One region of the Angustibacter luteus genome, then DNA from elsewhere that is predicted to be linked to it. Evidence: riboswitches for the same ligand, from Rfam matches in the RefSeq annotation. Region 1 holds a riboswitch; the other holds the start of a gene.

Region 1 (3,392 bases):
CGGCGAAGTGCCGGCGTCCGACGGGGTCCCCCGCCGACCAGGCGCCCCCCGCCGCCATCAGGCCTCCTTGGCCGCGCGGAAGCCCGCCTCCAGGTCGGCCAGGATGTCGTCGATGTGCTCGATGCCGACTGCGAGCCGGACCAGCCCGGGCGTCACGCCGCTGGACAGCTGCTCCTCCGCGGACAGCTGGCTGTGCGTGGTGGATGCCGGGTGGATGACCAGGCTCCGCACGTCGCCGATGTTGGCCACGTGGCTGTGCAGCTCGAGCGCCTCGACGAATCGCTGCCCCGCCTCGGAGCCACCCTTGATCTCGAACGCCAGCACGGCGCCCGGACCCTTGGGCGCGTACTTGAGTGCGCGCTCGTGCCAGGGGCTGCTCTCCAGCCCGGCGTACGCCACGCTCTCGACCTCGTCGCGGCCCTCGAGCCACTGCGCCACCGCCTGGGCGTTCTGCACGTGCCGCTCGATGCGCAGGCTCAGCGTCTCGATGCCCTGCGCGATGAGGAAGGCGTTGAACGGCGAGGCTGCCGGCCCCAGGTCGCGCAGCAGCTGCACCCGGGCCTTGAGGATGAACGCGAGGTTCGCGCCGAGGGCGCTGCCCACGCCGAGGTCGCGTCCGTAGACCAGGCCGTGGTAGCTCGGGTCGGGCTGGTTGTAGTTCGGGAACTTGTCCGGGTCCTGGGCGAAGTCGAACTTCCCACCGTCGACGATGACGCCCGCGATGGACGTCCCGTGACCGCCGAGGTACTTGGTCGCCGAGTGCACCACGATGTCGGCGCCCCACTCGAGCGGACGGATCAGGTACGGCGTGGCCACCGTGTTGTCGACCACCAGCGGGACGCCGTGCGCATGCGCCACTCCGGCGACGCCCTCGATGTCGAGCACGTCGGACTTGGGGTTGGCGATGGTCTCGGCGAAGAAGGCCTTGGTGTTCGGCTGGACGGCCGCCTCCCACGAGGCCAGGTCGTCGGGGTCGTCCACGAAGGTGGTCTGGATGCCCAGCTTGGGGAACGTGTAGTGCAGCAGGTTGTAGGTGCCGCCATACAGGCTGGGGCTGGCCACGATGTGGTCGCCGGCCTCGGCGAGGTTGAGCAGCGCGAGGGTCTCGGCGGACTGGCCGCTAGCAACCAGCAGAGCGCCGACACCGCCCTCGAGACTGGCCACCCGCTGCTCGACCGCGTCGGTGGTCGGGTTCATCAGCCGCGTGTAGATGTTGCCGAACTCCTTGAGGGCGAACAGGTTCGCCGCGTGCGCCGTGTCGTTGAACACGTACGACGTGGTCTGGTAGATCGGCAGCGCGCGGGCGCCGGTGGTCGCGTCGGCGGTCTGGCCGGCGTGGATCTGACGGGTCTCGAAGGACCAACCGTCGTTCATGGGGACTCCTGACGAGGAATGTGGCTGCGCTGCAGCCGGGGCTGGGCAGGGAGAGGCACCGGCACGGCCGGTGGGCGAACGGGGACGACGGCGGTCGTCAGAAGGGCATTCGACAGGTCATTCGAGGGCTCCAAGCTCCTGGGGCCCGCTCGAAGACGGACCCGCGCTTGCCGGTCGCAGGTGCAGACCGGCCAGGTCATCACCCGGGGCACCCCACCGCGGTTGGAGGGTTGCCGGCCAGCAAGCCGGGGCTACGCGCTGGCACTCATGACCTCTGACGAGATTACCAACGCGCCGCCAGGCCGTCCACGGACCGGTCGGCTGTCTCAGCTGTCGAGACTGGGCCTGATACCGGCCCGCAGCAGACCCTCGACCAGCACGGCCATCCGGTAGCCGGGGTCGAGGTCGAGGGCGCGCTCCACCGCCAGGTTGGCCAGGGCGCCCTCGCCGTCGTGCCAGCACTGCAGCGCGAACAGGGTCAGCGGGCAGACCGCCCAGTCGCCGTCGCAGCGCCGGCTCAGGTCGGCCAGCAGCGCGGTGACCGCCTCGTGCTCGGCAGCCTCAACCGTCGGACCATCCTGACCAGCACGAGCGGCGCCGGACGGACGTCGCAGCCAGCCCACCCAGCGCATCGCGACCGCGTCCCGGATCGGGACGTCGGCGAGCCCGGCCAGCAGGAGCGCCGCCTGGGCGTCGCTGGTTTCGACACGACCCGCCCTGGCTCGTTCGGCGACGAGCCCGGCGAACAGCGCCTCGACCCGTCGGCTGTGCTGGAGGTAGTCCCCCGAGCGCATCGCCTCGTGCTGCTGGTGCGCAAGCCGCCCGGTGCGACGCACGACGGCGGGGGCCGCGGCACTGATGCGCGCCCGCAGGTCTTCCCGTCCCGGCACCGGCGCCCGACCGCTGGCCACCAGGGCCGTCGCGGCAACGCTGGTCCGGCCGTGATCCAGCGGCGTCCCCTCGTCCGGGCAGCACCGGCTCTCGTGGCACGAGTACGACCAGAAGCGGTCCGCCGAGACGTAGGTCGCTTCCTTCAGCCCGATCCCGAGCTCGGCCAGCTCGCCCTGCAGCGCGTCGACGAGCTTCTGCCACGGGCGTGCGTCACGGCGCCACCGGGCGTCGTCGTACACGAGCAGCGCCACCTGGCTGGGCCGTTCCCGGGAGACGAAGGTGAGCAGGTCCGCCGCCCAGGGCCCCAGGATCGACGGCTCGTCCGGCAGGTCGACCCTCGCGGCCATGCCGCAACGCAGCTTCGGCCCGTTCAGGGCGAGCAGCACCAGGCTGCGGCTCGGGGTGAACCCCAGGAGGTACGGCACGGTTCCGACGAGATCGGCTGGCCCGGTGACCCGGACGACGGTTTCAGGAGCGGCGGGCGGAGTTGAGGTGGTCATGTCGACCAGCGTCTGGTCTCACGAGCCGGCCGGACAGGGCCTGGACCGGATCTGTGGACAGTGGGACTAACGCCCGATCTTGTGGATGAGGGGGCTGTGCAGCACGGCCCCCTTCACGGTTCGGTCAGCCGCGAACGACCTTCCCAGCCACCACGGGCCCCGGCTTCGGCGCGCCCTCGCTCTCCCAGCGCAGGAAGGCCGCGGCGTCCATCAGCAGGCGTCCGGCCAGCCACGAGGCCACCACCGCGTCGTCCACGATCCCCAGCAGCGGGAGGAAGTCCGGTAGCAGGTCGATGGGCGACACGATGTAGAGCACGGCGACCGCGAGCAGGCCGATCTCGCCGCGCGAGGCGCCTGGGTAGCGGCCGACCAGCGTCGCTACCACCAGACGCGGCACGGCCCGCAGGGACTCCCAGACCCCCGGGGCACCGGGACGGGACGCCCCGCGCAGGGCCTGCCACAGCGCGACGTAAGCCGCGGTCCTGCCTTTGCCGGCCATGAGGCCCTCCCTGATCGACGGTTCTCCTGGTCAGACGTTACGGCGGCGCCCCAGGTTCCGCAGATCTCCCAGGTGTCGCGAACGGCGGTCGACTCAGCGGGCCAGGGCGGCCTGGGCGTGCGGGAACT
Region 2 (3,392 bases), on a different contig from region 1:
CAGTGCTGGACGACGCCGGCGCCGAGCGCGCGCTCGTGGTCGGCCACGACTGGGGTGCGCTGGTCGGCTGGGCGCTGGCCGCGCACCACCCGCAGCGCGTCCGCGGCCTGGTCGCGCTGTCGGTGCCGCACCCGCACGCGTTCGGCCGCGCCATCCGCGAGGACGCCCAGCAGCAGGAGCTGTCCGGCTACTTCCAGCTGCTGCGCAAGGAGAACACGGCCGAACGGGTCCTGCTGGCGGACGACGCAGCGGTGCTGCGCCGGTTCTTCCAGGGCGGTGCGCTGACCGCTGACGAGGTCCAGGGCTACCTGGCCCCGCTGCTGAGCGAGGCCGGCCTGCGCGGCCCGCTGTCCTGGTACCGCGCCATGGGCGGCCCGGAGTTCGCCGCGGTGCCGCACGTCACCGTGCCCACCGTGTACGTCTCCGCCGAGCACGACCTCGGCGTGGGCCGGGCGGCCGCGCAGTGGTGCGCCGACTACGTCGACGGTCCGTACCGACGGATCGACCTGACCGGCACGCACTGGATCGTCGACGAGGAGCCGGACGTCGTCGTCCAAGCCGTCGCGTCGCTCGGCTGACCGGGCCTCAGCTCGGCTCGGGGGTGCAGGGCGCCGCACCGACGGTGCCGGCGCCGGTGGCCCAGGCCGGCAGCGGGCGCGGGTCCGGCGACGGCTGCAGCCGACCGTCCACGTTCGCGTACGCCCAGGACGGTCCGGCGTCGATCAGGGTGGCGACGGCGGCGACCAGCCGGTCGACGTCCTCGGTCCGCGAGCCGACCCCGACGCTGGCGCGCACGGCGCCGTCGTCCAGCCCGAGCCGGGCCAGCAGCGGGTGTGCGCAGAACTTGCCGTCCCGCACGCCGATGCCGTGCTCGGCGGACAGGTAGGCCGCCACCAGGCCGGGGTCGTAGCCGTCGACGGTGAAGGTCACCACACCGATGGAGGACGGCGCGTCATCGAAGATCCGGTGCACCTGGACGCCGGCCAGCTCGGTCAGTCCGTGCACCAACCGCTCGCGCAGGGCCGCCTCGTGCACCTCGAGCGCGGCCTCGGGGAGGGCGGCGAGCGCGTCGCAGGCGGCGGCCAGGGCCGCGGCGCCCAGCACGTTCGGGGTCCCGCCCTCGTGCCGCTGCGGCGCGCAGGCCCAGTCGGTGCGCTCGAGGGTGACGTTGCGGACGGCACCCCCGCCGGCCAGGTACGGCGTGCCACGGTCCAGCCAGTCGCGTCGACCGACCAGAACGCCTGTGCCGTAAGGGGCGTAGAGCTTGTGACCGCTGAACGCCAGGTAGTCGACGCCGGTCGCGTCCAGGTCGATGCGGCGGTGCGGTGCGAGCTGCGCCGCGTCCACCACGACCCGCGCACCGTGCCGGTGCGCGATGGCCACGACCCGATCGATCGGCAGCTCCTCACCGGTCACGTTGGACGCGCCGGTGATGGCCACGAGGGCGGCCGGCTGCTCGCGCAGTGCCGACTCGAGGGAGGCGAGGGTGGACTCCAGCGACGCGCGCACGGGCACATAACGGTGCGCGGTGCGCTGCCAGGGCAGCAGGTTGGCGTGGTGCTCGGCGTCCAGGAACACGACGTCGCCCCACGTGGGCAGGCAGCCGGCGAGCAGGTTCAGCGCGTCCGTGGTGTTGCGGGTGAAGACGACGACGTCGCCCTGGCGGGCGCCGACGAAGCGGCCGACCGTGGCCCGGGCCCGCTCGAGCACCGCGGTGGACACCTGGGACGCGTAGCCCGCCCCGCGGTGCACGCTCGCGTAGTAGGGCAGGACCTCGGCCAGGTGCGCCTCGACGGACTCCAGGGCCGGCGCACTCGCGGCGTAGTCGAGGTTGGCGTACCGCACGGTGCCGCCGGTCACGACCGGGACCTGGAGCTCGGCGCCGACGACGGGCAGGAGCGGCCCGGCGCCCGGGAAGTCGGCGTCCTGACGCGGCTGGGCGCTGGACTGCGGCTGGGTCTGCTGTGCCTGGGTCTGCTGAGTGCTGTGCTGAACGGACAACGGGTACTCCAAGGTCCAGGGACCCTGGGCTACCGTGCCGTTGGCGGGTCCGCGCTTGCGTCAACACCTCGTCGACGCCAGGTCCTCACCCGGGGCACCCCACCGCGGTAGGAGGGTTGCCGGCCAGCAAGCCGGGGCTATCTGCTGGCACTCATGACCTTCGAGGAAGATATCGGCCGATCTGGGCAAAGCCCAACCCTCAAGACGAGACTTCTCGCATGCCGAGACACCGCATGGTTCGAGACAATCGTGCCGTGAGCGCCACGACCGTCACCCCGGCTGCGATCCGCCCCGGCGTCCTGGGCGACCTGCCAGCCCTGACCGAGATCTACAACCACTACGTGACCGGCTCCAACGCGACGTTCGACGTCACGCCCTTCTCCGTGCCGGACCGGCAGGCGTGGTTCGACCACTACGCGGCGACCGGTCCGCACCGCCTGCTGGTCGCGGACGCCGACGGCGAGGTGCTCGGCTACGCGACGAGCAGCCCGCTGCGACCCAAGCCGGCGTACGACACCTCGGTCGAGACGACGATCTACTGCCGGCCGGACGCCGTGGGACAGGGCCTCGGCCGCCGGCTGTACGAGGCACTGCTCGCCGGGCTGGCCCGCGAGGACCTGCACCGCGCGTACGCCGGGATCGCCGTCCCGAACGACGCGTCGGTGGCGCTGCACCGGGCCATCGGGTTCACCCCGCTCGGCACCTACCGCGAGGTGGGTCGCAAGTTCGGCCGGTACTGGGACGTCGCCTGGTTCGAGCTGGCCCTCCCCTACGCCAAGCCCAGGTCGTAGCTCAGCCCCAGGGCCTCATGCACCCGGGCCAGGGTGGCCGCCGCCACCGGCCGGGCCCGCTCGACGCCGGACCTCAGCACGTCCCGGACGACGGCGGGGTCGCGCTCGAGCTCGCGCCGGCGGGCGCGGATCGGGCGCAGGTGCTCGTTGACGGCCTCCGTCACCACTACCTTGAGCGCTGACGCGCCGCCACCGCCCACCTCGTCGGCGACCTCCAGCGGCGTCCGGTCGGTGCACAGCGCCGCCACCAGCAGCAGGCTGGACACCTCGGGCCGCGCGACCGGGTCGTAGGTGATGTGCCGCAACGAGTCCGTGACGGCGCCGCGCACCAGGCGAGCGGTCTCGTCCTCGCTGGCGCCGAGGTCGATGGCGTTGCGCCGGCTCTTGGACATCTTGCGCCCGTCGGTGCCCAGCAACCGCGGCGCCTCGGTGAGCAGCGCCTGCGGGGGCGTCAGCACGACCTGCCCGGCGCCGTACCGCTCGTTGATCCGTCGGGCGACGGCGCGGCTCTGCTCCAGGTGCGGCAGCTGGTCCCCGCCGACCGGCACGAGGGTGCCGCCGACGGAGAGGATGTCCGCCGCCTGGTGCACCGGGTAGGTG

Evidence for each region. Region 1 has a riboswitch for S-adenosylmethionine ahead of ABEB17_RS12580 (bifunctional o-acetylhomoserine/o-acetylserine sulfhydrylase). Riboswitches for the same ligand answer to the same signal wherever they lie in the genome.
Region 2: linked by a shared signal. The riboswitch ahead of ABEB17_RS15250 (aminotransferase class V-fold PLP-dependent enzyme) and the one ahead of ABEB17_RS12580 (bifunctional o-acetylhomoserine/o-acetylserine sulfhydrylase) in region 1 are both predicted to bind S-adenosylmethionine.

Annotation. Positions count from the first base shown of each region.
Region 1 covers NZ_BAABFP010000005.1:724,325-727,716, forward strand. Annotated here, with positions in the region: gene metX (homoserine O-acetyltransferase MetX) at 1-58, opposite strand, end outside; gene ABEB17_RS12580 (bifunctional o-acetylhomoserine/o-acetylserine sulfhydrylase) at 58-1,374, opposite strand; SAM riboswitch class IV at 1,533-1,647, opposite strand; gene ABEB17_RS12585 (DUF4192 domain-containing protein) at 1,701-2,765, opposite strand; gene ABEB17_RS12590 (YkvA family protein) at 2,890-3,264, opposite strand; gene ABEB17_RS12595 (EcsC family protein) at 3,358-3,392, opposite strand, start outside.
Region 2 covers NZ_BAABFP010000007.1:265,591-268,982, reverse strand. Annotated here, with positions in the region: gene ABEB17_RS15255 (alpha/beta fold hydrolase) at 1-578, shown strand, start outside; gene ABEB17_RS15250 (aminotransferase class V-fold PLP-dependent enzyme) at 586-1,896, opposite strand; SAM riboswitch class IV at 2,048-2,160, opposite strand; gene ABEB17_RS15245 (GNAT family N-acetyltransferase) at 2,256-2,792, shown strand; gene trpS (tryptophan--tRNA ligase) at 2,771-3,392, opposite strand, start outside.